Regions from separate parts of the Streptomyces sp. NPDC059850 genome, predicted to be linked through region 2. Evidence: predicted binding sites of a transcription regulator. Region 2 holds the regulator's gene; the other holds the start of a gene.
What was found. Region 2 encodes HrcA, which represses chaperone genes, less so after heat shock. Its sites were predicted from a motif close to TTNGCACTCNGNNNNNCNGAGTGCNAA; they were not measured.

Region 1 (14,113 bases), on a different contig from region 2:
CCGGACCTCCGGCAGTACCCGCCCCTGGATCCGCCCGGCCGCATAGCAGGCCACGCCGACGACGACCGCCGCCACCAGGCCGAGGAGCGCGGCGGAGGGCAGGGTCGAGCCCTGGTTGTGGTCGATGAACATCGCGTAGCCGCCGCTGAGGACGCCCAGTACGACGGGGACCACCCAGGAGGCGGAGGCGTGGAGCGGGGTGGCGGGGGGACGCGGCCGGTGGCGCCTGCGCTCGGGGGCCGAGACGGAACTGTTCATGGCAGAACCTCCTCCCCTCCAGCGCACACCCGCGCCGGGTCTCCGGCAAGCCCGGACCGGGCAACCAGAAGGCCGTGGGATCCGTCTTGTGGAGTGAGAGTGAGGCGGGAAGGCGTGGGGAAGGCGGGCGGTCCCGGCGGCAAGGGGTGCCCCTGGCCTGCGCTTTCTCGACGCTGCGGCGTCACGCTGAACCCCCTGTGGCGGCACAGGGTACTGCATGATCGTAAAAAGGTGGGCGCGGCTTGGGAATTCTGTCCGGATTCCAGTCGTTGTTTCCATCGGACGGGGCACCCGCCCAGGGAAGGTCCGTTCATAGTCCGCGCCCGATCCATCTGTAAGGGAGCACGCATGGCAACCCGTGCCGTCGCCCGCAATCAGGCCACCACAGGTGGGGCTGATGGGGCCAACAGTGTTCGCGCCACAGGCGGGGAGATCGCCGATCGCGACCTGGTCGGCATGTATCTCGACGAGATCGCTCGCACCCCGTTGCTGGACGCGGCGAAGGAGGTCGAGCTGTCCCAGGCTGTCGAGGCGGGTGTGTATGCCCAGCAGATCTTGGACGGAGAGGCCGAGGACACCGGAGCCGCGGGTGCGAGCCGAGAGGAGCTAGAGGCCATAGCCGCCGAGGGCGCCCGCGCCAAGGATGTCTTCATCCGCTCCAACCTGCGCCTGGTCGTGGCCGTGGCGCGCCGTTATCCGCGCAGTGGTCTGCCCTTGCTCGACCTGATCCAGGAGGGCAACGCGGGCTTGGTGCGCGCCGTGGAGAAGTTCGACTACACCAAGGGTTTCAAGTTCTCGACGTATGCCACGTGGTGGATCCGCCAGGCCATCACGCGCTCGATCGCGGACCAGTCCCGTACGATCCGGCTGCCCGTCCACCTGGTCGAGGAGCTGGGCCGGATCCGCCGGGTGCAGCGTGAGTTCAACCGTGAGCACGGCCGCGAGCCGGAGCACGCGGAGATCGCCGAGGAGCTGGGCTCCACACCGGAGCGGGTCTCGGACGTGCTCGACTGGGCGCGCGACCCGGTGAGCCTCAACATGTCGGTGGACGACGAGGGCGAGACCCAGTTCGGCGACCTGCTGGAGGACACGTCGGCCGTCTCGCCCGAGCAGTCGGTGATGACGCTGCTGCGCAGTGAGGAGCTGGAGGACCTCATCGGCCGCCTCGACGACCGGACCGCCTCCATCATCAAGGCGCGGTACGGCATCGACGACGGGCGGGAGCGCACGCTCACCGAGGTCGGCAAGCAGCACGGGCTCACGCGTGAGCGCATCCGCCAGATCGAGAAGCACGCCCTGCTGGAACTGAAGAAGATGGCCCGCCAGACCGGCTTCGACGCCGCGGCCTGAGCCCGCCGCGCCGCCGCATGGACCGACTGTCCGCCACAGACCCCATAGACCGAGCCCCGGCGCACTCCCCCGAGCGCCGGGGCTCTTCCTTTCCTTTCCTTTCCTTTCCGGGTTTCGGTCAGGCGGCGAAGCCGCCGTCGACGGCGATCGACGCCCCGCTGATGTAGCGGCCGCTGTCGCCCGCGAGGTGGGAGACGGTCGCGGCCACCTCCGACGGCAGTCCGTAGCGGCCGAGCGCGGTGAAGCCGCTCTGCATGGGGGCGCTTTCGCCGTCGGCGGGGTTCATGTCGGTGTCGATCGGGCCGGGGTGGATCAGGTTGACGGTGATTCCGCGCGGGCCCAGCTCACGGGCGAGCGCCTTGGTCAGGCCGGTCAGCGCGGTCTTGCTGGTCGCGTAGAGGCTGCCGCCGGGGAAGGCGACGCGCTCGGCCATGCAGCTGCCGATGTTGATGATCCGCCCGCCGTCGGTCAGCCGCTCGACCGCCGCCTGGGCGGTCAGGAACGGTGCCCGGACGTTGACGTCCAGGACGCGGTCGACGTCCTCCAGCGACAGCTCGGTGACCGGTCCGAGGGCTCCCGCGCCCGCGTTGTTGACGACGATGTCCAGGCGCCCGAACTCGTCGGCGGCCCCGGCCACGGCCGCCCGCACCGCCTCCGGGTCCGCGCTGTCGGCCTGTATCGCCAGGGCCCGGCGGCCCAGTGCCTTGATCTGTTCGACGATGTTCGCCGCGCGGTCGGCCTGGTGATGGTAGGTCAGGGCGACATCCGCGCCGTCCTCGGCGAGCCGGTGGGCGATGGCCTCACCGATGCCGCGGCTGCCGCCGGTGACCAGGGCCGCCTTGCCGTCGAGTGTCATGTGTGCTCCCAGATGCGATGCATACGAAGAATGTGAGGAGAGCGAGGGAGATCCGGATGTGCTGTGATTCCCTCGGGCATGACTGATCCTGCCGGGGCGGGGCGGGGGTGTCTGGCGGCATTCGGACTTCGCATTGAAGTCGAGGTCAGGCCGGGCGGTGCTTTCGAAGATGACCCGAGTCTGCCGTGAAGATGATCAGAGTCTGCCCGGTCGAGTTTGCTTCGTGCCCGAGTCTGTTTACTTTCCGGAAGCGGCGACGTAATCTGGCCGCGAAATCACAGGTTCGGGCATGGAAGGGACGTAAACCCACATGTACGCACCGGAGCGTCAGCAGGAGATCCTCCGGCTCGCCCGCGACAGCGGACGGGTGGATGTCCTGTCCCTCGCCGAGGAGTTCCAGGTCACCGCCGAGACCGTGCGGCGCGATCTGCGGGCCCTCGACCGGGCGGGTCTGGTGCGCCGCGTGCACGGGGGTGCGATCCCGGCCGGACGTCTCGACTTCGAGCCCGACCTCGCCGAGCGCGAGGGCACCGCCGCCGATGAGAAGGACCGCATCGCGCGCGCCGCCCTCGCCGAACTCCCCGCCGACGGCAGCGTGATCATCGACGCCGGGTCGACGGCGGCCCGGTTCGCCGCCGCCATCCCGCTGGAAGCCGGGCTCACCGTCGTCACCCACGCGCTGCCGATCGCCGCCCGCCTCGCCGACCACCCCGGCATCGCCCTGCACCTGGTCGGCGGCCGCGTCCGCCACCGCACCCGGGCCGCCGTCGACGCCTGGGCGCTGCGCGGCTACGGCGAGGTCAGGGCCGATGTCGTCTTCCTCGCCACCAACGGCTTCTCACCGGAGAGCGGGCTGACCACCCCCGACCTCGCGGAGGCCGCCGTCAAGCAAGCCATGATCAGCGCCGCCCGCCGGGTCGTGCTGCTGGCCGACTCCGGCAAGTTCGGCCAGGAGCACTTCGCCCGCTTCGGCGGTCTCGACCACGTCGACCTGCTCATCACCGACACCGGCCTCAGCCCACAGGACGCCCTCGCCATCGAAAAGCAGGGCACGGAAGTAGCACGCGCATGATCCTCACCGTCACCCCCAATCCCAGCCTGGACCGTACGTACGAGATTCCGGCGCTGGAGCGCGGCGCCGTGCTGCGGGCCACCACCGACCGGGTCGACCCCGGCGGCAAGGGCGTCAACGTCTCGCGCGCCGTGGCCGCCGCCGGGCACCGCACCGTGGCGGCGCTGCCGCTCGGCGGCCCCGAGGGCGCGCTGCTGGCCCGGCTCCTCGAAGAGCTGGGCATCGAGGCGGCGGGCGTGCCGGTGCGCGGTTCGACCCGGGTCAACATCTCCGTCGCCGAGCCGGACGGCACCCTCACCAAGCTCAACGCGAGCGGGCCCGAGCTGAGCGACACCGAGGCCGAGGCGCTGCTGGAGGCGGTGCGCAGCCGGGTCGCCGACGCCGACTGGATCGCCTGCTGCGGCAGCCTCCCGCGCGGGCTCGCCCCCGAGTGGTACGCCGAGCTGGTCGCCCGGGCCCACCGCGCGGGGGCCAAGATCGCCCTGGACACCTCCGGCCCCTCCCTGACCGCGGCCCTGCGCGAGCGCCCCGATGTGGTGAAGCCCAACGCCGAGGAACTGGCCCAGGCCGTCGGCCGCCCGATCTCCACCGTGGGCGAGGCGGTCAAGGCCGCCGAGGAGCTGCGCGAGCTGGGTGCCCGCGCCGTCCTGGCCAGCCTCGGCGCCGACGGTCAGCTGCTGGTCGACGGGACCGGTACGTACTTCGGCACGGCCACGGTCGCGGCCGTCCGCAGTAATGTCGGTGCGGGCGATGCCTCGCTCGCCGGATTCCTCGCCGCGGGCGGCACCGGAGCCGCGGCGCTCGCCTCGGCCGTGGCCCACGGCGCGGCCGCCGTACAACTGCCGGGCAGCGTGATGCCGACCCCGGCCGACCTGAACCCGTCCGCCGTCACCACGACCTCGGACGTCCCGCTGGATCGCGTGCTCAAGGAGCCCGCGTGACCGGCCCGACCCACTCCCACCCCCTAGTCCCCACCCCCTCCGCCCGCCTGTCCCAGGGCGGCATCGCACCCAAGGGAGCCGCGAGATGAGTGAGCTGATCACCGCGGATCTGGTCGACCTTGACCTGTCCGCCGACACCAAGGAAGCCGCCGCCCGGTCGCTGGCCGAGCGCATGGTCGCGGCCGGCCGGGTCACCGACCTCGACGGCTTCCTCGCCGACGTGGCGGCCCGCGAGGAGCAGATGCCGACCGGCCTGGACGGCGGCATCGGCATACCCCACTGCCGCAGCGAGCACGTCACCGAGCCGACGCTGGCCTTCGGGCGGAGCGCGGCCCGGATCGACTTCGGCGCGCCGGACGGACCGGCCGACCTGATCTTCCTGATCGCGGCCCCCGCGGGCGCGGACAGCGATCACCTGACGATTCTGTCCAGCCTCGCCCGGTCTCTGATGAACGCCGAGTTCACCGGCGCCCTGCGGGCCGCCGACGACCCGGCCCGGGCGGCCGCCCTGGTCCGCGGTGACGAGGAGCCGTCCGCCGAGGCGGACAGCGCCACGGACAGCGCCACGGACAGCGCGGCGGAGGAGCCCGTGGCCGAGGAGCCGAAGGACGCGGCGAGCGCCCCGGCGGAGCCGACGGAGCCGACGGCGCCCTTCCGGATCGTCGCCGTCACCTCGTGTCCCACCGGTATCGCGCACACCTACATGGCCGCCGAGTCGCTGGAGAACGCGGCCCGTGAGGCCGGTGTCGAGCTGGTGGTGGAGACCCAGGGCTCGGCCGGGTTCGAGAAGCTTCCCGCCGCCACCATCGCCGCCGCCGACGCGGTGATCTTCGCGCATGACGTGGAGGTCCGGGACAAGGAGCGGTTCGCCGGGAAGCCCACGGTGGACGTCGGGGTCAAGGCGGGCATCAACCGCCCGGCCGAGCTGGTGGCCGAGGCGCGCGACAAGGCGGCGCGCGGCGAGACCAGCGCACCGGCGGGCGCGGCCGATGACGCCTCGGAGGGCTCCGCCCCGATGGACGCGGGCGGCGACGGCTTCGGCACCCGGCTGCGCAAGTGGCTGATGACGGGCGTCAGCTACATGGTCCCGTTCGTCGCCGCGGGCGGTCTGCTCATCGCGCTCGCCTTCGCGATCGGCGGTTACGAGATCGCCAGCGCCAAGTCGGTCGCGGACCACTTCACGTGGACCGAGAGCGCCAGCTGGGCGGCGCTGCTCTTCCAGATCGGCAGCGCGGCCTTCACCTTCCTGGTGCCGGTCCTGGCCGGGTACATCGCCTACGGCATGGCCGACCGGCCCGGGCTCGTGCCCGGCTTCGTCGGCGGCTTCATCGCGACCACGATCAAGGCGGGCTTCCTCGGCGGTCTGGCCGCGGGCCTGATCGCGGGCGCGGTCGTGATGGGCATCCAGCGGTTCAAGGTCCCGGCGGCGATGCGCGGCATCATGCCGGTCGTGGTGATCCCGCTCGTCTCCTCGGCGATCGTCGGCTTCCTGATGTTCGTGGTGATCGGCAAGCCCATCGCCTCCGCCCAGGAGGCGATGACCGACTGGCTCAACGGGCTCTCCGGCGCCAACGCCATCGGCCTCGGCGTGATCCTCGGCCTGATGATGTGCTTCGACCTCGGCGGTCCGGTCAACAAGGTCGCGTACGCGTTCGCGACCGGCGGCATCGCGGTGTCCAACCCGAGCGACGGCAGCCTCAAGATCATGGCCGCGGTGATGGCCGCCGGTATGGTCCCGCCGCTGGCGATGGCGCTGGCCACCACCGTGCGCGGGAAGCTGTTCACCAAGACCGAGCGGGAGAACGGCAAGGCCGCCTGGGTGCTGGGCGCCTCCTTCATCAGCGAGGGCGCCATTCCGTTCGCGGCGGCGGACCCGCTGCGGGTGATCCCCTCCTCGATGGTGGGCGGCGCGATCACCGGTGCGATGTCGATGGCCTTCGGCTGCACGCTGCGCGCCCCGCACGGCGGCATCTTCGTGGTCCCGCTGATCGGGCAGCCGTTCCTCTACCTGCTGTCCATCCTGGCGGGCACCGTGGTGTCGGCCGGACTGGTGGTCTTCCTCAAGGGGCTGCGGAAGAAGACGGAGGCCGGTGCCACGGCCCCGGCCGGTGGTGACGCCTCCGCGAAGGGCGCCGCCGGGGACGAGGAGAAGGTGGCGGTCGCGGTCTGACCCCATCTCAACCGCCCCCTGACTCATCCGTGGCGAGGCCGCGCGCAGCGTAGTAGGCGCTGAGCGCGGCCTCGCTGCCCGAGCCCATCGCGGTCGCGATGCGCTGGAAGCGGGCGGAGCGCAGATCACCTGCGGTACGGATCCTCGGGTGCTGGCGCCCGGGCGGGCAGTAACCGGACCCGCCCGAGACGAGGGACCCGCCGGGCGGCGCCGGGGCGCTGGCCAGATTCAGGAACACCAGGTCGGCCGTGAGAGCACGCCGCTCGCCCGCGACGGTCAGCGCCTCGGCTCGCGGCGGCGCCGACGGCGGCCCCAACTCCAGCCGCCGTACGGCCACCAGCTCCACCCGGGCGTCCTGCCCGATCTCCTCGGTCTTGTAGGTGTCCTCGGGCGGATGGGCGACCAGGAACCGGGTCCGCAGCCCCGGGTGGGCGCGGACGAGGGTGCCCAGTGGACGGTCCGCGCCCAGGACCAGCACCGTGCGGCCGGTGATCGCCTCGGCGTCCGCCTCCCACAGCGGGCGCAGGGCACGGCCCTCCGCCCCCGCGAGCCACTCGGCGGCCGCGGGCGCCAGCGGCCCGACTCCGGTGGCGACAACGGCATAGGGCGCCGTCAGCCGCACACCGGCGGCCATGGTTCCCTCAGGACCCTCGACCCTCACGTCCACGCGGTCCTCGAACGCGTCGATGCGCGTGGCACGCCGCCCGAGGTCGACCCGGCAAAGGCCACACCTCTCCACATCGGCCTCGATCGCCGCCGCCAGCCCGGGGCCGGTGGTGAAGCCCAGCACGTTTGCCACCACCGGGATGCGCCGCAGCGCACCGCACAGCACATCGCCCGACTCGACGAGGACGGACCGCATCCCGAGGCTCGCCGCCATCACGGCGGCCGCACAGCCCGCAGGACCGCCGCCGACAACCAGCAGATCGGCGTCCAGCAGATCGGCATCCATGGCGCATCCCCTCCCTCTCAGCCCTGTTGGTCCCTCTCGGCCCCACTCGGAGCCGTCCGGTCAGAACGGTCCGCCGTACAGATCCCGGTACGCGGGGAAGACCCCGCCCGGGCCGTCCACGCCCTCCGCCGCCAGCACCGCCTTGACCACGGCCCGGGTCAGCGCGTCCGCCCCCGCTGCCAGCACCTCGTTCAGCGCCCCGCTCTCCCGGTGCACCCCGAACGCCGGATCTTCCGCACCGCTCCCGCTCTCCTCCGGCACCAGCGGGCGATCACCGGTGGCCAGGGCGAAGACCGTGTCGCCGTCGGACATCAGATGCACCGGCCGGATCGACCGGGCCAGACCGTCGTGCGCCGTGCCCGCGAGCTTGTGCGCCTGGGCCCGGGTGAGCGCGGCGTCGGTGGCGACCACGGCCAGGGTGGTGTTCAGCGGAGGCCGCACCGACGCGGCCTGGCGCCGCTCCGACTCGGCCCGCGCGGCGGCCAGACGGCGCACCGCCTCCGCGTGCTCCTCCCGGCCGGGGCGGTAGGGCCCGCCGTCACCGGACGGCTCATACCCCTGCCCGTACAGCACGCCGGTCCGCGGGTCGACAACCGATCCGACCGCGTTGACCACCACCAGCGCCGCCACCGTGATGCCCGACGGCAGCACCAGCGACGCCGAACCCGTGCCGCCCTTGAGCCCACCGGCCACCGCGCCCGTGCCCGCGCCCGCGTTGCCCTGCCCGAACGGCGCACCCGGCTCCATTCCGGCCGCCGCCTCGGCGGCCTCCCGGCCCAGGTCCGCGCCCGGCCGGGCCCGCCAGTCACCGCCCCGCCCGAGGTCGAAGAGGGCGGCCGCCGGGACGACCGGGACGACCTGCGCCGGATCGGGGCCGACCCGGAAACCGCGGCCGCGCTCCTCCAGCCAACCGGCCACCCCCGAGGCGCTGTCCAGCCCGAACGCGCTGCCGCCGGTCAGCACGACCGCGTCCACGCGCTGGACGAGATTGCGCGGATCGAGGGCGTCGGTCTCCCGGGTGCCCGGTCCGCCGCCGCGCACATCCACGGCGGCGACCGCGCCGCCCTCGGGAGCCAGCACGACGGTGGTGCCGGTCAGCCACCCGTCTCCGGTGCGCCGCGCATGACCGACGCGCAGCCCGGGTACGTCCGTCAGTGCGTCGGCCCGGCCGGCTCGCGGGAAGTCGTCGGTCGTTTGCTCGGCGTTGGTCGTTCGCTCGGCATCCATGAACGCTATGCGTAGCACGGCGACTCGTGCCATGGTCGTACACCGAGGCGTATCCGGCCCCGTAAAGAAGGCTCCCGAAGGCACTTCGGGAGGGCGAGCGCCGGGCCAACGCGGCCACATATAGCGGGCGTTCATCAGACGTTGATGCCGTGACAGCAGGCTGTGCGTTATGCCGTTCGTCCCCGCCTCAATGAAGACCGCCGCGCTCCGAACCTCCCGTACGGAGGAGCTCCCGACGCTGGCCGCCGCCACCCGGCAGACCGCCCCAGTGGCCCTTCGGTGGATCAGCGAGCCCGACTGCACCGAGGAGCTGACCCACGCCGAACTGCTCGACCAGGCCGCCAGGGCCGCCGCCGCTCTCACCCGGCTGGGGGTCCGGGCGGGTGACCGGGTGGCGGTGCATCTGCCGCTGGTGCCCGAATCCGTGATCGCCACGCTCGCCTGCGGCCGCCTCGATGTCGTACGCGGCAGCCTGCCGGTGGGACTGCGCCCGCATGAACTGCGCGACCGGGTCAGGGAGATGGACGCCAAGATCGTCATCACCGCGGACGGGGAACAGCGCTGCGGTGAGCAGTACCCGCTCAAGCAGGTCGTCGACCGGGCGCTCACCGGCTGCCCCGGCGTCCGGAACGTGCTGGTCGTGCACCGTCTCTCCCGCCCGGTGTCCTGGAAGCCCGGCCGGGACCTGTGGTGGCACGACGAACTCGGCCGGTACACCGAACCGCTGCCGCGGTCGTACGCTTGAGCCATGAGCACCGCCCCCGCCCCTGAACCGCGCGATCCGGCCGCCGCGCTGATCTTCGACGATCCGCTGGCGCAGCCGTCCTCGGACGATACGGACCGCGGGTGGGGCGAGCGGGCTTCCGGCGGCCACGGCGCCGACAGCGCCGCGGATCTGGCCCGGTTCCTCGACGAGAAGCCGCCCCACCACCTCTGAGGGCGGAAGGCCCCACGCCGAGGGCCCTGACTGCGCCGAGAGCCCAGGCGGCGCGCGATGCCGAGCAGGCGCTCGGCTAGGAGCTGGGGCCGCCTTCGCGCCGGGCCACCAGCTCGTCCCGGATCTCGCGGAGCAGGCTGATCTCCTCGGCCTCCGTCTCGGCCAGCTCCTCCTCGGCCTGCTGCTCCCTGGCGGCCTTGCGCGCCAGATAGCGCGACATCGGCAGCACCATCAGGAAGTACACCACCGCCGCGGTGATGAGGAAGGTCAGGATGGCGGACAGCACGCTGCCCCACAGGATCGGGATGCCGCGCACCACCTCGCCCGCCGCGTTTGTCTCGCAGGGTGCCTCGAGGCAGGAGCGGTACTTCTCCAGGTCCTTCGTGCCGAAGGCACCCACGATGGGATTGATGAAGCCCTTCACTATGGAGTTCACGACGGATGTGAAGGCGGCTCCGATCACCACCGCGACCGCGAGGTCGATCACATTGCCGCGCATCAGGAAGGCTTTGAAGCCCTCCAGGACGCTCTGCTTCTCCTCGGGCACCTTCTCTGTGCTCAACCCACTGCCTTTCTCTCGCCGCCACGGTGCTGGAGCGGACGGTTCCGCAACCTACACCGGCGCCGAGCTGGGCTTGGAGGCGAGGCACGCATGTCAGGAGCGGCACAGGGTCACCGCCAGCCGTGAGGTGGCCCCGGCCCCGGCGAGCGAGGCGGCGGCCGCGCGCGGAACCCTGAGCACCACCAGCGCCCCGTCATCCGGCGGGCCGCTGTCCCGGAGGCCGGGAACGGCGGCCACCCGGACACCGCGCGTGACCACCCGCGCCGGGGCACCGGATCCGTTGCGCCGGACGGCGTCGGGCGCGGGCGTGGCCAGCACGTCCACCCGGTCGCCGGGGCGCAGCAGCCGCACCGCCGCCGCGTCGGCGATCCGGACCGGCGCGGACACCATGGCGGGGCGCGGCGGTTCGTAGCGGCCCCCGGCCGGGGCGGCGGGTGCGGACTCCGGGCGCGTGGATCCCTGACCGGACGGTGCGGCGGCGGCGAGCGCGGCGGCCGTCAGCGCCAGCCCGGCCGCCATCGAGCGCCGCCGTCGCCGCGCGGACCGCCGCAGCCGGTATCTGCCGTCGCGCGCCACCCGCACCGGACCGAAGCGCGGCACCGCCCGGGCCGGGGGAGTGGCACGGGTCAGCGGAGAAGAGCCGGGGGAGAGGGGCGCGGGAAACGGGGACGTGGGGGACGGGGGCGCGGAGAACGGATGGGACATGGCACAACACCGCCTGCCGTGAGGAGCCGGGAGCTTCTGGGCCCCTTCACCATGCCCGGCCCCGCCCGATCCCGCTGGGGCCTGTGGACGGCCGCCGCCTTGTGGACAACTCGGCCACCCACACGAGCGCACCCCCCGGCCAGTCCAGCCGCTACGGCAGCTCGATCCCCAGGTCCCAGCCGTCGTGCCCGTGCGTGCACAGGCAGTCCCGCTCGGCGTTGTCCGGAAGGCCGCTCACCGCGTCGAAGAGCACCTCGCGCAGCCGCCCGACGTTCTCGCCGAACACCTTCATCACCTCGGCGTGCGAGACGCCCTCACCCGTCTCCACCCCTGCGTCCAGGTCGGTGACCAGCGTCAACGACGTGTAGCACAGCTCCAGTTCACGGGCGAGAACCGCTTCCGGATGCCCGGTCATCCCGACCACCGACCAGCCCTGCGCGGCATGCCAGCGCGATTCCGCGCGAGTGGAGAAACGCGGCCCTTCGACCACGCACATCGTCCCGCCGTCCACCGGCTCCCAGCCGCGTCCGCGCGCCGCCGTCACCGCGGCCTGCCGCCCCACCGGGCAGTACGGGTCGGCGAAGGTCGTGTGCACCACGTTCGGCACCTGCCCGTCCGGCAGCGGCTCACCGTCGAAGTAGGTCTGCGTACGGCCCTTGGTACGGTCCACCAGCTGGTCCGGCACCAGCAGCGTCCCCGGCCCGTACTCCGGCCGCAGTCCGCCCACCGCGCACGGTCCGAACACCTGCCGCGCCCCGAGCGCGCGCAGGGCCCACAGGTTGGCGCGGTAGTTGATCCGGTGCGGTGGCAGATGGTGCTCGCGGCCGTGCCGGGGCAGGAAGGCGACCCGCCGTCCCGCGATGTCGCCAAGGAAGAGCGAATCGCTCGGAGCCCCATAGGGAGTCTCTACGGTGATCTCGGTCACATCGTCGAGGAAGGCATAGAACCCCGACCCTCCGATGACCCCTATGTCCGCTTGTGTGCTGCTCGTCTCAGCCATGCGATCACCCTAGTCAGCCGCCGCTCACGGTGCCCGCACGCACCGCGCCCCCGCGGCTTCCCGGGAGGGAGCGGCGGGGGCGCGGTGACGTGAGTGTCAGGCGGCCGAGCTGGTGCTGCTCGACGATGACGTGGTCGACGAAGAAGAAGACGTCGACGAGGAAGACGAGGAGGAGGAAGACGACCCCGAGGAGCTGTCCGAGGAGGAGGACGAGGGGGACGAGCCCTTGTCCGACGACGAGCCGCTGTCACTCTTCGCCGCGGGCTTCGCCGAGCTGCCGCTCGAGCCGCTGGACGAGGAACGGCTGTCGTTCCGGTAGAAGCCGGAGCCCTTGAAGACGATGCCGACCGCGGAGAACACCTTCTTCAGGCGTCCCTGGCACTCGGGGCATTCGGTGAGCGCGTCGTCGGTGAACTTTTGCACCGCCTCGAGGCCCTCGCCGCACTCGGTGCACTGGTACTGGTAGGTCGGCACGTACTTCCTCCTGGCACTCTCACTCGTTGAGTGCTAACGACGCTCCATAGTGCAGTATTCCGGCCCGCCAGTCCACTGCGGTACGGCAGACGGTGACCTACGCCACGCCATCAGCCGCCACCGGTGCCCAGCCAGCCCGCCAGCTTGCCGCCCCGGCCGACCGCCCGCAGCCGCTGCTCGGCCGCGTCCCGTACCGGGTCGGTGGCCACCACCAGGAGTTCGTCGCCGCGCCGCAGCACGGTCGACGGTAGCGGTACGAAGCTGTTGCCGTCCCGGACGACGAGGGTCACCGCGGCCCCGGGCGGCAGCCGCAGCTCGGCGACCTCCACCCCGTGCATCCGGGAGTCCCTGGGGATCGACACCGACAGCAGATGGCCGCGCAGCCGCTCCAGCGGCGCCGATTCGATGCCGAGATCCGCGGTGCCCTCCGCCTCCTCGAGTCGCAGCCGGGTGGCGAACCAGGGCAGTGTCGGCCCCTGGATCAGGGTGTAGATGATCACCAGGACGAAGACGATGTTGAAGATCCGGCGGCTGTCGGGCACCTCGCCGACCATGGGGATGGTCGCGAGCACAATGGGCACCGCGCCGCGCAGTCCGGCCCAGGACAGCAGGGCCTTCTCCCGCCAGGCGACGCGGAACGGCGCCGTGCTCACCAGTACCGACACGGGCCGGGCGACCACGGTCAGCACCAGTCCGACGACGACGCCCGGCAAGATGTCGTCGGCCAGCTCGTGCGGCGTCACCAGCAGTCCGAGCAGGACGAACATGCCGATCTGGGCGAGCCAGCCGAGCCCCTCGGCGAAACCGCGGGTCGCCGGCCAGTGCGGCAGCTTCGCGTTGCCCATGACGAGCGAGGCGAGGTAGACGGCGAGGAAGCCGGAGCCGTGCGCCAGCGCGCCGCCCGCGTACGCGACGACCGCGATGGCCATCACCGCGATCGGGTACAGGCCCGAGGCGGGCAGGGCCACCCGGCGCAGACCGTACGAGCCCAGCCAGCCGATCGCGAGACCGATCGCCGCGCCGATCGCCAGCTCCAGCGCGATCAAGCCGATCATTTGGTACCAGGGATCGATCGAGCCCTGGCTGGAGAAGGCGACCACAAGGATCACCACCGGGGCGTCGTTGAAGCCCGATTCGGCCTCCAGGACACCGGTGAGCCGCTTGGGCAGCGGCACCTTGCGCAGCACGGAGAAGACCGCCGCCGCGTCCGTGGACGACACCACCGCGCCGATGATCAGCGCCTGCCGCCAGTCCAGCCCCACCACATAGTGCGCCGCCGCGGCGGTGACCCCCACGCTCACCGCGACGCCCACGGTCGACAGTGCGGCGGCGGTCGGCAGCGCGGGTTTGATTTCTCGCCACTTGGTGCCCAGACCGCCCTCGGCCAGGATCACCACCAGCGCGGCGTAGCCGATGACCTGCGTCAGTTCGGCGTTGTCGAAGGTGACGCCGAGCCCGTCCGTGCCCAGGGCGACGCCCATCCCGAGGTAGAGCAGCAGGGTGGGAAGCCCGCTGCGGGAGGAGATCCTTACGGCCGCCACCGCGACGAGCAGGACGAGAGAGCAGACCAGCAGCAGTTCATTGAGGTGGTGGACAGTCAGGGGCCGAA
Region 2 (14,113 bases):
CCCGTGGAAGTGGGTGATACAGATCCGGTTGATGTCATGGGCGGCGACCCCGGCCCGCAGCATCTGCCGCTGCGTGCCCTCGCCGGGGTCGAACAGCACGCCCTCGCCGTCCCAGCGCAGCAGATAGCCGTTGTGGTTGCGGTGCCGGGTGGGCACCTGGCTGGCGGTGCCGAGGACGACCACTTCACGTGCGGACAACGGGACTACCCGGGGGGCCAGTTGAGGCCGCGGCCGCCGAGGACGTGGGCGTGCGCGTGGAAGACGGTCTGCCCGGCCCCGGAGCCCGTGTTGAACACCACCCGGTAGCCCGTGTCGTCGATCTTCTCGTGGGCGGCGACCGCACCCGTCTCGACCAGCACGTCGGCGGCGATCCGCGGCTCGGCGGCCGCCAGGGACACGGCGTCCGGGTAGTGCGCCTTGGGGATCACCAGGACGTGCGTCGGTGCCTGGGGGTTGATGTCGCGGAAGGCGACGGTGGTGTCCGTCTCACGGACGACGGTCGCCGGGACCTCCCCCGAGACAATCTTGCAGAACAGGCAGTCGGCCTGCGGTTCTCCCGCCACCGGTGGCTCCTTACGGATCGTCGGCTGGATCATCAGCGCTTCTGGATCATCAAGGCTTCCGCACGGGATGCTACCGGGCCTCCCGCGGGGCGGTGCGCTCGAACCAGATGGTGATCAAGGAACGTCCACGGGAGCCTATTTCCCGGGCGCGGTGGTCCTCTGCTCCCAGGGGTGGGTGCGGGTCGGCGTGGGGCTCACCGTGCCGTCGCGGCCGTCGGTGTCGCTGCCGCCGTCGCACTCGCCGATCACATGGGCCTGGAAGACCCGCTGACCCTGCACCGTGCCGGTCAGATCGCCGCGCACACAGTGGTTCTCGCGCACATAGGTGACCTTGCCTCTGATCCCGATGGTTTTGTCGTCCTCGGTCCTGCCCCGGCAGTCCACCGAGGCGTCCGTGGTGCCCGAATCACCGGCGCTCGATGCCGAGGCCCCGGCCGTGGGGCCGCGCTTCAGATCCGCGTTACAGGTCAGCCAGCGCACCCCGATGCCGCCCCGCTCCAGGGCGGAGGTGCCGACCTTGTCCGTGGTGATCGAGACGGCGACCGCGGTGACCGCGCCGTCCCTCGGCTCACAGCCCGTCACCGCGATGGCCGCGACGACCGTGGCCACGGCGGCCAGCAGCGGCCATCCGCGCCGTACATGATGGCTTAATACCCCCATAGAGGACAGGTTCCCATCACCCACGGCGAACCGGAAGACCTTCGTCGGCCACCCGGGCGTCAGGCCCAGCGGCCGGTGCGCCCCAACAGCAGTGCGGCGGCGGCCGTTCCGGCCGTGGAGGTGCGCAGCACGCTCGGGCCCAGCCGGTACGGACCCGCACCCGCTTCGGCGAAGGCCGCCAACTCCTCCGGCGAGACGCCCCCTTCGGGGCCCACGACGAGCACGATATGCCCCTCGTGGGGCAGTTGGGCCGTCGCCAGGGGCTCGCTGCCCTCCTCGTGGAGCACGGCCGCGAGGTCGGCTTCGGCGAGAAGTCGAGCAACCTCCTTGGTCGTCATCGCGTCCGCGACCTCCGGGAAGGTCAGACGGCGGGACTGCTTGCCCGCCTCGCGCGCGGTCGACCGCCACTTGCCGAGCGCCTTCTGCCCGCGCTCGCCCTTCCACTGGGTGATGCAGCGGGCGGCCGCCCACGGGACGATCGCGTCGACGCCCGTCTCGGTCATGGTCTCCACGGCCACCTCGCCGCGGTCGCCCTTGGGCAGCGCCTGCACGACGGTGATCCGCGGGCTCGGCGCCGCCTCCCGGCGTACGCCGTCGACCTCGACCAGTAGCCGGTCCTTGCCCTCGACGGCCGCCACGGTGCCCGATACGCCCGTACCGGCGCCGTCCGTGAGGACGACGGCCTCGCCGACCCGCAGCCGCTTCACCGACACCGCGTGGCGCCCCTCGGGGCCCTCCAGCGCGATACGGGCCCCTGTGGCCGCTCCCGCGAGGTCGTCGGCCACGAACACCGGGGCGCTCACGACACCACGCCTCGCGGGGCCTGGAGCCCGTAGCCGGACCGCGCCGCGTCCAGTTCGACCACCAGGGTCTCCACCAGCCGCGCTGCGGGCAGTTCGCGCGCCAGCCGGTGCCCCTGCCCGGCCCACAGCGCCATGCCCTGCGGGTCGCCCTCCTTGGCCGCCGCCTTGCGCAGCCCGGAGGTGAGGTGGTGCAGCTGGGGGTAGGCGGCCGGGGCGTACGGGCCGTGGTCGCGGATGAACCGGTTGACCAGCCCGCGTGCCGGGCGACCGGAGAACGCCCGGGTCAGCTCGGTCCGGCCGAAGAGCGGATCGGTCATGGCCGACTTGTGCAGGGCGTTCGCGCCCGACTCGGGGCAGACCAGGAACGCGGTGCCCAGCTGTCCCGCCGACGCGCCCGCGGCCAGCACCGCGGCGATCTGCGAGCCGCGCATCAGCCCGCCCGCCGCGATGATCGGGACCTGCACGGTCTCGCGCACCAGCGCGACCAGCGACAGCAGCCCGAGCACGGCGCCGGGGGCGTCGTCCGCCGGGTCGTTACGGAAGCCGCCCTGGTGGCCACCGGCCTCCACGCCCTGGACACAGACGGCGTCGGCACCCGCCCACTGGGCGGTCTCCGCCTCGACCGGCGAGGTCACGGTGACGATGGTCCGGGTGCCCACCCGGGCGAACGCGTCCAGCACGGCGCGGGTGGGGCAGCCGAAGGTGAACGAGACCACCGGAACGGGGTCGTTCAGCAGGATCGCCAGCTTGGCGTCGTACGCGTCGTCCGAGCTGGCCTCGGGGTCTCCGAGGGCGGTCTGGTAGCGGGACGACTCACCCGCCAGGCGGTCGGCGTAGACCGCCACGGAGGTCGGGTCGCCGGGCGGCTGCGGCATGAACAGGTTGACGCCGAAGGGGCGGCCGGTCAGCCCGCGCAGCTGCTTGATCTCCTCGTACATCGCCTCCGGCGTCTTGTAACCGGCGGCGAGGAAACCGAGGCCCCCGGCCTCGATGACAGCGGCGGCGAGCTGCGGGCAGGAGGCCCCGCCCGCCATCGGAGCCTGCACGATCGGGTACCGAGCGAGATCGGTCAGCGCGGAGGACATGGCCACATCGTGCCATGCCCTCCGCGACGATCCGTCACCGGATCAGCGTCCGTTGGCTGCATCCCCCGGGGGCGCTGCGGACAATGGCGGCTCCGCCGCGGGCCGGACCCCCGGCCGGGCGCCTACCGTCCGTTGAACGCGTCCTTCAAGCGCGAGAACAGCCCCTGCTGCCCCGGCTTGAATTCCCCTGTCGGCCGCTCCTCGCCGCGCAGCTTGGACAGCCGCCGCAGCAGCTCCTCCTGCTCCGGGTCGAGCTTGGTCGGGGTCGTCACCTCGACGTGCACGATCAGGTCGCCCCGGCCGCCGCCGCGCAGATGGGTGATGCCGCGCTGGTGCAGCGGAACCGACTGGCCGGACTGGGTGCCGGGCCGGATGTCGATCTCCTCCAGGCCGTCCAGCGTCTCCAGTGGCACCTTCGTGCCGAGACACGCCGCCGTCATCGGGATCGTCACCGTGCAGTGCATATCGTCACCGCGCCGCTGGAAGACGGGGTGCGGGACCTCGTGGATCTCCACGTACAGGTCGCCCGCCGGGCCACCGCCCGGGCCGACCTCGCCCTCGCCCGCGAGCTGGATGCGGGTGCCGTTGTCCACACCGGCCGGGATCTTCACGGTCAGCGTGCGCCGCGAGCGGATCCGCCCGTCGCCCGCGCACTCCGGGCACGGGGTCGGCACCACGGTGCCGAAGCCCTGGCACTGCGGGCACGGCCGCGAGGTCATGACCTGGCCGAGGAAGGACCGCGTCACCTGCGATACCTCACCGCGGCCGCGGCACATGTCACACGTCTGCGCCGAGGTACCCGGCGCCGCGCCCTCACCGCTGCAGGTCGTGCACACCACGGCGGTGTCGACCTGGATGTCCTTGGTGGTGCCGAACGCGGCCTCGCTCAGCTCCACGTCGAGGCGGATCATGGCGTCCTGGCCGCGCCGGGTGCGGGACCGCGGGCCGCGCTGCGAGGCGGTGCCGAAGAACGCGTCCATGATGTCGGAGAAGTTGCCGAAGCCCGCGCCGAACCCACCGGCGCCACCGCCCGCGGCCGAACCCGACGGGTCCCCGCCCAGGTCGTAGACCTGCTTCTTCTGCGGGTCCGACAACACCTCGTAAGCGGCGTTGATCTCCTTGAACCGCTCCTGGGTCTTCGGATCCGGATTGACGTCCGGGTGCAGCTCGCGTGCGAGCCGGCGGAATGCCTTCTTGATCTCGTCCTGCGAGGCATCGCGCTGCACGCCCAGGACTGCGTAGTAGTCCGTCGCCACTTACGACTCCGCCAGGATCTGTCCGACGTAACGTGCCACTGCGCGTACCGCTCCCATCGTTCCGGGGTAGTCCATGCGGGTCGGTCCGACCACGCCGAGTTTGGCGACGGCTTCGTCGCCCGAACCGTAGCCGACCGCGACGACCGAGGTGGAATTCAGCCCCTCGTGAGCATTCTCATGCCCAATACGCACGGTCATACCCGAGTCTTGCTCGCCGAGCAGCTTGAGGAGGACGACCTGCTCCTCAAGTGCCTCCAGCACGGGCCGGATCGTCAGGGGGAAATCATGCACGAAGCGCGTGAGGTTCGCGGTGCCGCCGATCATCAGCCGCTCTTCGGTCTCCTCGACAAGCGTTTCGAGCAATGTCGCCAGCACGGTCGAGACCGTCCCCCGGTCCTCCTGCTCGAAGGACTCCGGAAGATCCTGCACCAATTGCGGCACATCCGCGAACCGCCGCCCCACGACCCGGCTGTTGAGCCGGGCCCGCAGATCCGCCAGCGAGTCGTCGCTGATCGGAGCCGGGCAGTCCACCACGCGCTGCTCGACCCGCCCGGTGTCGGTGATCAGCACCAGCATCACCCGGGCCGCGGCCAGCGGCAGCAGCTCCACATGCCGCACCGTCGAACGGGTCAGCGACGGATACTGCACCACCGCGACCTGCCGGGTCAGCTGCGCCAGCAGCCGGACGGTGCGCCCCACCACGTCGTCGAGGTCGACGGCGCTGTCCAGGAAGCTCTGGATGGCCCGCCGCTCCGGCGCGGACAGCGGCTTCACCCCGGCCAGCCGGTCCACGAAGAGCCGGTAGCCCTTGTCCGTGGGGATGCGCCCGGCGCTGGTGTGCGGCTGGGCGATGAAGCCCTCGTCCTCCAGCGCGGCCATGTCGTTGCGCACCGTGGCCGGGGAGACCCCCAGCCGGTGCCGCTCGGTGAGCGCCTTGGAGCCGACCGGCTCCTCGGTGCCCACATAGTCCTGGACAATGGCACGCAGCACTTCGAGTCTGCGTTCGCTGAGCACCCCGCGCACCTCCAGTCCAGCCGTGTCATCAGGTCGTCCCTCTGGCACTCAACGGTCACGAGTGCCAGAACCCCTCAGCCAGTGTACGGCGGGGTGCGGTGGGCACGGCAAGAGCCGCCCCCCGCCGGCGCCCCGGCCACCCGTCACGCTATCGCTGTTGGAGCTAGCGTCTCGGTATGGAGACGTGTTGGGAAGAGGCCGGGTGGGAACAGCTCGGTCCCGATGTCGCCCGCCGCAGGCTGCCCGACTGGGACTGCACGATCGGCGTGATCACCGGCCGGACGGACGTCCTCGTGGTGGACACCGGCTCGACGCTGCGCGAGGGCGCGGCGCTGCGGGCCGAGATCACCCGGCTGACCGGCCGCCGTCCGACCCGGATCGCGCTCACCCATCCGCACTTCGACCACGTCCTGGGGACGGCCGCGTTCGCGGGCTGCGAAGTGTACGGAGCCACCGGCGTGGACGGTCTGCTGCGCCGCGACCGGGAGGCGCTGCGCGAGGACGCCATACGGCACGGTGTGCCCCCGGGGGCCGCCGCCGAGGCCGCCGATCACCTCGTACCGCCGCATCACGTGGTCTCCGGGGAGATCACCCTCGGCCTGGGCGGCCGGTCTGTGCTTCTGGCGAACGTGGGCCCCGGACACACCGCCCATGACCTGGCCGTTCTGGTCCCGGGCGGCGTGCCGGGCCAGCCGGAGGTGGTCTTCTGCGGCGATCTGGTGGAGGAGTCGGGCCCGCCGCAGGCCGGACCCGACGCGATCCCCGCCCACTGGCCCGCCGCCCTCGACCGGCTGCTCGCCCTCGGCGGCGAGGACGCGCGGTACGTCCCCGGCCACGGGTCGGTCGTGGACGCGGCCTTCGTACGGGCCCAACGCGACGAACTGGCCGCGCGCTTCGGCGTGTCCCGTTGAGGCGCCTCCCCTTAACGCGCCTCGGCGTGTCCCGTTAACCCGCCGCGCTATCGTCATCCGGATGCGCAGCCGACACTACGACTCGGACCTGACCCCGCCCTGGAAGCGGCAGCAGCCCGCCCCCGAGGTCCCCGCGGACCCGGACCTCGTGGTCGAGGAGGTCACCACGGGGTTCTGCGGTGCCGTGATCCGCTGCGAGAAGACCGCGCAGGGGCCGACGGTCACTCTTGAGGACCGCTTCGGCAAGCACCGCGTCTTCCCGATGGAGCCGCGCGGTTTCCTCCTGGAGGGCCGCGTCGTCACCCTCGTACGCCCGCGCTCGACGGCCCCGAGCGCCCCGCAGCGCACCGCCTCCGGCTCGGTCGCCGTCCCGGGCGCCCGCGCGCGGGTCGCCCGCGCCGGGCGCATCTATGTGGAGGGCCGCCACGACGCGGAGCTGGTGGAGCGGGTCTGGGGCGACGATCTGCGCATCGAGGGCGTGGTCGTGGAGTACCTGGCGGGCGTCGACGACCTGCCCGCCATCGTGCGCGACTTCTCCCCCGGCCCGGACGCCCGGCTCGGTGTCCTGGTGGACCATCTGGTGGCCGGGTCCAAGGAGTCCCGGATCGCCGAGCAGATCACCGACGAGAGCGTGCTGGTCGTCGGGCACCCCTTCATCGACGTGTGGGAGGCCGTGAAGCCGTCCTCGCTGGGCATTCCGGCCTGGCCGACGGTGCCGCGCGGCCAGGACTGGAAGACGGGCGTCTGCCGGGCGCTGGGCTGGCCGGAGAACACGGGCGCGGCGTGGCAGCGGATCCTGTCCGCGGTCCACACCTACAAGGACCTGCGGCCGGAGCTGCTGGGCAGGGTCGAGGAGCTGATCGATTTCGTGACGGCGCCCGAGGCCGGTTAGTCGACCACGTCCCGTACCACCGCGTCGGCCAGCAGACGGCCCCTGAGCGTGAGCACGGCCCGGCCCCGCCGGTAGGGCTCCGGCTCCAGCAGGCCGTCCTCCAGCGCCCGGGCCGCGGCCGCCGCACCGGCCGGGCGCAGCAGCTCCAGCGGGCATCCCTCGGACAGCCGCAGCTCCAGCAGGACGCGCTCGACCCGGCGCTCCTCGTCGGACAGCAGCTCCCGCCCGGCGCCCGGTGAGCGGCCCTCGCTGAGCGCCTGGGCGTACGCGCCGGGGTGCTTGACGTTCCACCAGCGCACCCCGCCGACGTGGCTGTGGGCGCCGGGGCCCGCGCCCCACCAGTCGGCGCCGCGCCAGTACAGCTCGTTGTGGCGGCAGCGGCCCTGGGGCGAGGTGGCCCAGTTGGAGACCTCGTACCAGTCGAATCCGGCCGCCGACAGCATCTCCTCGGCGATCAGATACCGGTCCGCGTGGGCGTCGTCGTCGGTCATCGGCACCTCGCCGCGCCGGATGCGCCGCGCCAGCTGGGTGCCCTCCTCGACGATCAGCGCGTACGCCGATACGTGGTCCGGGCCCGCGCCGAGCGCCGCCTCCAGGGTGGCCCGCCAGTCGTCGTCGCTCTCGCCGGGGGTGCCGTAGATCAGGTCCAGGTTCACATGGTCGAACCCGGCGGCCCGCGCCTCCGCGACGCAGGCCTCGGGGCGCCCGGGGGTGTGGGTGCGGTCCAGCACCTTCAGGACGTGCTGCCGGGCGCTCTGCATCCCGAACGACACCCGGTTGAACCCGGCGTCCCGCAGCGCCTCCAGATACCGCGGATCGACCGACTCCGGATTGGCCTCGGTGGTGATCTCGGCCCCGTCCGCGAGCCCGAACTCGTCGCGGATGGCGCCGAGCATCCGCCCGAGGTCCGCCGCCGCGAGCAGGGTGGGCGTGCCGCCGCCGACGAATACGGTCTCGACCGGGCGCGGGTCGTCCCCCAGCACCTTCCGCGCGAGCCGCACCTCCTCCGCGACCTGGTCGGCGTAGTTGTCCCGGGAGGCGAGCACGCCGCCGGAACCGCGCAGCTCGGCGGCGGTGTACGTGTTGAAGTCGCAGTACCCGCAGCGGGTGGCGCAGTAGGGCACGTGGAGATAGAACCCCAGCGGCCGCCCCGCCGCCGCGGCCAGCGCGCCGGGGGGCAGCGCGCCGTCCTGGGGCATGGGGTCGCCGTCGGGCAGTACGGAAGGCATACGCCCCATTGTCCGCCATGGCGCGGGCGCGCCCCGCCGGGCGCCCTGAAAGCCCGCGCGCTACAGCGCTCTGAGGACCAGCATCGCCAGGTCGTCGTCCGGCGGCTCCTCCGCGAACTCGTCCACCGCCCGCCGCACCCGCTCCGCGACCTCCCGCGCGCTCACCCCGGCGCAGCCCGCGAGCACCGCCGCGAGGCCGTCCTCGTCGTCGAACTGGCGGCTGCCGGAGCGGTGCTCCGTCACCCCGTCGGTCACGCACAGCAGGGTCTCGCCGGGCGCCAGATCGAACGTTTCACTCTCATACGCGGCGTCCTCGACCACGCCGAGGAGTATCTGCGGCACGGCGACCGTTCGTACCGTTCCATCGGGCTGGAGGACCAGCGGCAGCGGATGGCCCGCGCTCGCCAGCGTGCACCGCACGCCGCCGCCCTCGTCGCCCGGCCCCAGCGGCACCAGCTCCCCGTAGAGGAGCGAGAGGAACCGCGCGGGGCCGCCGCCCGGGGGCAGGCCCGCGCCGCCGGGGTCGGCGCCGCCCGCGGCCTCGACGGCCTCGCCGACGGCCTCCTCGCCCAGCAGCTGGTTGAGGCGGTCGAGGACCTCGCCCACCTCGTAGCCCTCGCGGCCCAGCAGCCGCAGCCAGGGGCGGACCAGGCCGGTCACCACGGCCGCTTCAGGACCGTTTCCGCAGACGTCGCCGAGGACGAAGCACCAGCGGCCGTCACCGGCCGGGAAGACGTCGTAGAAGTCGCCTCCGGCCGAGATGTCGCCGGTCGGCTCGTACACGACGGCCGACTCGACGCCGGGGATGCGGGCGATCCCGGACGGCAGCAGCCCGCGCTGGAGCACCCGGCTGATGGTGGCCTGGCGGGTGTAGCGCCGGGCGGAGGCGAGGGCGAGCGCGACGCGGCGCGCGAAGTCCTCGATCAGGCCGACGACTTCGTCGGGCATGCGCACCAGCCCGGCCCGCCCGATCAGCAGCGTGCCCAGCGCGCGCCCGCCCGCGATCAGCCGGCAGGCCAGGGCCGCGCCGCCGGGCCCGTACGCCGCGGGGTCGGCGGGCCACGGCCAGTCCAGGGCGCCGCCGCGCGCGGTGGCGGGCAGCTGGGGCGGTTCCTTCTCCAGCACCTGCCGCAGCCCCTCCATGCGGCTCTCGCTGGCGTGCCAGACCCGGGCCAGCCGCGGCGGTCCGCCGCCGGAGTCGAGCCAGACCGCGCACCAGTCGGCGAGCCGCGGCACCAGCAGCTGTCCGGCCAGCGAGGTGACCAGCTCCTCGTCGAACTGCCCGGCGAGCAGGTCGGACGCCTCGGCGAGGAAGGACAGCGCGCCGTGCCGGGTCCATTCCGGATCGGCGCGGCGGGCGGGCACCCGGCGCGGCACGGGGGCGACGATCCCGGTGCCGCGCGAGGCCCACGAGGGCGCGAGGTCCCCGGCCGCGGGCTCCTCGGGCACCGCCGGTTCGGCGGCGGGCGTGACCGACACCTGGAACCACACCGTCTTGCTGGCCCGCCGGTACGTCGTCCCCCACGCCTCGGCGATCTCGGCGACGAGCCGCAGCCCGTGGCCGCCCGCGCACTCCGCGCCGTCCGGTCCGTCCGGCGGGTCGCCGCGCAGCACCCGGGTGGGGTGGTGGTCGGTCACCTCGACGACGAGGGAGGGCGGATCGCCCTCGTGGCTGGACACATCGAGCGCGCAGCACACCTCGACGGCCGTGCCCGCGTGCACCACGGCGTTGGTGACCAGCTCGCTCACCAGCAGGACGGCCTCGTCCGCGGTCCGGTCGGTGATCCGGTCGGCGGCCGGTACGTCGAGCGCGACCCACTCGGCGAGCGCGGCGCGCACGAACCGGCGTGCCGCGGAGGCCGCGAGCGGGCTGCCGGGCAGGCTCGCACGGGCCGAGGCACTGGTACGTACGGGACCGATTCCCCCGACCGGCAGAGCCACCCCGCCTGCGGATGCAGACGGGGTGGAAGATGACGTCCCCACTGTGCGGCTCCTGAGAAGCTCCGTCATATGCGCCGTAACCCGGCACGGACAGAGTGACAGACGGACCGCAGTTATATGCACCGAGTCACGCAAGTTAACTGTGTTGAGGGGAAAAATCGTGCGTAGGACGAGCCTGTTCCGGTAATGGCCCTTCCGGTAAAGCCCTGCCGTCAGGCCTCGCGGGTACCGGCGTACATGTCCTCGATCAGGGCCTTGTACTCGCGCTCCACCACGGGTCGCTTCATCTTCAGACTCGGCGTCAGCTCACCGTGCTCCACATCCAGATCACGCGGCAGCAGCCGGAACTTCTTGATCGTCTGCCAGCGTTGCAGCCCCTCGTTGAGCCGCTGCACATAACCGTCGATCAACTCCCGCACCGCCTCGGTGTCCACGACCTCGGCGTAGGACTTCCCCGCCAGGCCGTGCTCCCGCGCCCAGCCCATGAGGGTCGGTTCATCGAGGGCGATCAGCGCGGTGCAGTAGTTGCGGTCCGCGCCGTGCACCAGGATGTTGGAGACGAACGGGCACACCGCCTTGAACTGGCCCTCGACCTCCGCCGGGGCGACGTACTTCCCGCCCGAGGTCTTGATCAGGTCCTTCTTGCGGTCGGTGATCCGCAGATAGCCGTCGGGCGAGATCTCCCCGATGTCGCCAGTGTGGAACCAGCCGTCGGACTCCAGCACCTTCTCGGTCAGGTCGGGCAGCCCGTGGTAGCCCTGCATGATGCCGGGGCCGCGCAGCAGCACCTCGCCGTCGTCGGCGATCCGCACCTCCGTGCCGGGGAACGCCTTGCCGACCGTACCGGTGCGGTAGTCCGGCGGGTTGAGGAAGCTGGCGGCGCTGGACTCGGTGAGCCCGTACCCCTCCAGGATGTTGATCCCGGCGCCCGCGAAGAAGTAGCCGATCTCGGGGGCCAGCGCGGCCGAACCGGACACGGCGGCGCGCAGCCGCCCGCCGAACGCCTCGCGCAGCTTGGTGTAGACGAGCTTGTCGGCGGCGGCGTGCTGGGCCTTGAGGGCGAACGGCACGGACGCGGTGCCGGTGCGGCGGAAGTTGTCCTGGGAGGTCTTGGCGTAGTCGCGGGCGATCCCGGCCGCCCACTGGAAGATCTTGTACTTGGCGCCGCCGCCCTCGCGGGCCTTCTGCGCGACCCCGTTGTAGACCTTCTCGAAGATCCGCGGCACGCCGCACATATAGGTGGGCCGGACGACCGGCAGATTCTCAATGATCTTGTCGACCCGGCCGTCCACGGCCGTCGTGTGTCCGACGTAGATCTGCCCCGCCGTCAGCACCTTGCCGAAGACATGCGCGAGGGGCAGCCACAGGTACTGCATGTCGTCCGGGTAGAGCAGCCCCTCCTGGGTGCCGATGGCGATCGCCATGTAGGACCAGGAGTCATGCGCCAGCCGTACGCCCTTGGGGCGGCCGGTGGTACCGGAGGTGTAGATGAGCGTCGCCAGCTGGTCGGCGCGCAGCGCGTCCGTCCGCTCCCGTACGGCGTCGGGGTGCTGGGCCAGGTGCGCCGCGCCGCGCTTCTCCAGCTCGGCGAGGGAGAGCACCCAGCCCTCCGGGTCGCCCCCCGAGGGGGTCGCGTCCTCGGCCTCGATCACCACCACATGGGCGAGGTCGGGCAGCTCGTCGCGCTTCTCACGGACCTTGGCGAGCTGGGCGCCGTCCTCGGCGATCAGGACCCGGCTGCCGGAGTCGGCGAGGATGAAGGCGGTCTCCTCGGCGTTGGTGCTCGGGTAGACCGTGGTGGTCGCCGCGCCCGCGCACAGCACACCGAGGTCGCCGAGGATCCATTCGACACGCGTCGAGGAGGCGAGCGCCACCCGCTCCTCGGGATGGACGCCGAGGGTGATCAGCCCGGCGGCGATGGCGAAGACCCGGTCCGCGCTTTCGCGCCAGGTCAGCGGGCGCCACTCGTCCGGGCCCCGGCCGGAGGCGGGCGGCACCGGATAGCGGTACGCCTCCTTGTCCGGTGTCGCCGCGACGCGCTGGAGGAAATGCGTCGCCAGGGACGGCGGCCGGTTCTCGAGCAGATTCTGGGTGTCGGTCACGGCATCCTCCGGGGCCCGCCTCAGTGCTTGGTGACTCGCGAGTAACCTTCGCGTGGCGATCAGCGTAAGGGCCGGAACCGTACTGCGTAAGGGGTTCCGGGCCTCGTAATTCGAATGAGGAAGACTTCCCCGTCCATCGAGCGTCACACGACAACGGGCCCGGCGCCTCCTTAAGCGCCGGGCCCGTTTCGACTACGACTACTTCTTCCCCTTGCTGTCGCCGCCGCCCGCGTCGTCGGAGGACAGCACCGCGATGAAGGCCTCCTGCGGCACCTCCACGCTGCCGACCATCTTCATCCGCTTCTTGCCTTCCTTCTGCTTCTCCAGCAGCTTCCGCTTACGGGAGATGTCACCGCCGTAGCACTTGGCGAGGACGTCCTTGCGGATGGCGCGGACGGTCTCGCGGGCGATGACCCGGGAGCCGATGGCGGCCTGGATCGGCACCTCGAAGCTCTGCCGCGGGATCAGCTCGCGCAGCTTGGCGACCAGCCGGACGCCGTACGCGTACGCCTTGTCCTTGTGGGTGATCGCGGAGAACGCGTCGACCTTGTCGCCGTGCAGCAGGATGTCGACCTTGACCAGGTCGGAGGCCTGCTCACCGGTGGGCTCGTAGTCGAGCGAGGCGTAACCGCGGGTCTTGGACTTCAGCTGGTCGAAGAAGTCGAAGACGACCTCGGCGAGCGGGAGCGTGTAGCGGATCTCCACCCGGTCCTCGGAGAGGTAGTCCATGCCGAGGAGCACGCCGCGGCGGTTCTGGCACAGCTCCATGATCGCGCCGATGAACTCGCTCGGGGCGAGGATCGTGCCCCGGACGACCGGCTCGTGCACCTTGTCGACCTTGCCCGCGGGGAACTCACTGGGGTTGGTCACCGTGTGCTCGGCGCCGTCCTCCATGTCCACCCGGTAGACCACGTTGGGCGCGGTGGCGATCAGGTCGAGGTTGAACTCGCGCTCCAGGCGCTCGCGGATGACCTCCAGGTGCAGCAGCCCGAGGAAGCCGACCCGGAAGCCGAAGCCGAGGGCGGCGGAGGTCTCCGGCTCGTAGACCAGCGCGGCGTCGTTGAGCTGGAGCTTGTCCAGGGCCTCGCGCAGCACCGGATAGTCCGAGCCGTCCAGCGGGTACAGGCCCGAGAACACCATCGGCTTGGGGTCCTTGTAGCCGCCCAGCGGCTCCTCGGCGCCCTTGGTGAACTGGGTGATCGTGTCGCCGACCTTGGACTGGCGGACGTCCTTCACACCGGTGATCAGATAGCCCACCTCGCCGACGGACAGGCCGTCGGAGGCGGTCATCTCGGGTGAGTTGGTGCCGATCTCCAGCAGCTCGTGGGCGGCGCCGGTGGACATCATCCTGATGCGCTCACGCTTGCTGAGCTTGCCGTCCACGACCTTCACGTACGTCACGACACCGCGGTACGCGTCATAGACGGAGTCGAAGATCATCGCGCGGGCGGGCGCGTCCTTGACCCCCACGGGCGGCGGGACCAGCCGCACCACCGTGTCCAACAGCTCGTCCACGCCCTCGCCGGTCTTGGCGGAGACCTTGAGCACGTCGGAGGGGTCGCAGCCGATGAGGTGCGCCAGCTCGGCGGCGAACTTCTCGGGCTGGGCGGCCGGGAGGTCGATCTTGTTGAGGACCGGGATGATCGTGAGGTCGTGC

Region 1: the regulator HrcA is predicted to act here: its motif matches at 12,515-12,541, upstream of ACFV9T_RS26015 (FmdB family zinc ribbon protein).

Annotation. Positions count from the first base shown of each region.
Region 1 is NZ_JBHWJI010000034.1:35,553-49,665, forward strand. Features, by position in the region: gene ACFV9T_RS25950 (hypothetical protein) at 1-258, opposite strand, end outside; gene ACFV9T_RS25955 (RNA polymerase sigma factor RpoD/SigA) at 607-1,608, shown strand; gene ACFV9T_RS25960 (3-oxoacyl-ACP reductase family protein) at 1,727-2,464, opposite strand; gene ACFV9T_RS25965 (DeoR/GlpR family DNA-binding transcription regulator) at 2,775-3,536, shown strand; gene pfkB (1-phosphofructokinase) at 3,533-4,477, shown strand; gene ACFV9T_RS25975 (fructose-specific PTS transporter subunit EIIC) at 4,563-6,647, shown strand; gene ACFV9T_RS25980 (FAD-dependent oxidoreductase) at 6,655-7,599, opposite strand; gene ACFV9T_RS25985 (P1 family peptidase) at 7,660-8,826, opposite strand; gene ACFV9T_RS25990 (AMP-binding protein) at 8,996-9,571, shown strand; gene ACFV9T_RS25995 (hypothetical protein) at 9,575-9,763, shown strand; gene mscL (large conductance mechanosensitive channel protein MscL) at 9,840-10,325, opposite strand; gene ACFV9T_RS26005 (RcpC/CpaB family pilus assembly protein) at 10,419-11,030, opposite strand; gene ACFV9T_RS26010 (S-methyl-5'-thioadenosine phosphorylase) at 11,182-12,030, opposite strand; gene ACFV9T_RS26015 (FmdB family zinc ribbon protein) at 12,127-12,504, opposite strand; gene ACFV9T_RS26020 (potassium/proton antiporter) at 12,615-14,113, opposite strand, start outside.
Region 2 is NZ_JBHWJI010000001.1:313,358-327,470, forward strand. Features, by position in the region: gene ACFV9T_RS01565 (ribonuclease Z) at 1-198, opposite strand, end outside; gene ACFV9T_RS01570 (histidine triad nucleotide-binding protein) at 204-563, opposite strand; gene ACFV9T_RS01575 (hypothetical protein) at 699-1,223, opposite strand; gene ACFV9T_RS01580 (16S rRNA (uracil(1498)-N(3))-methyltransferase) at 1,283-2,026, opposite strand; gene ACFV9T_RS01585 (nitronate monooxygenase) at 2,023-3,111, opposite strand; gene dnaJ (molecular chaperone DnaJ) at 3,234-4,367, opposite strand; gene hrcA (heat-inducible transcriptional repressor HrcA) at 4,368-5,381, opposite strand; gene ACFV9T_RS01600 (MBL fold metallo-hydrolase) at 5,558-6,292, shown strand; gene ACFV9T_RS01605 (DUF3097 domain-containing protein) at 6,354-7,184, shown strand; gene hemW (radical SAM family heme chaperone HemW) at 7,181-8,413, opposite strand; gene ACFV9T_RS01615 (SpoIIE family protein phosphatase) at 8,474-10,423, opposite strand; gene ACFV9T_RS01620 (AMP-dependent synthetase/ligase) at 10,567-12,456, opposite strand; gene lepA (translation elongation factor 4) at 12,655-14,113, opposite strand, start outside.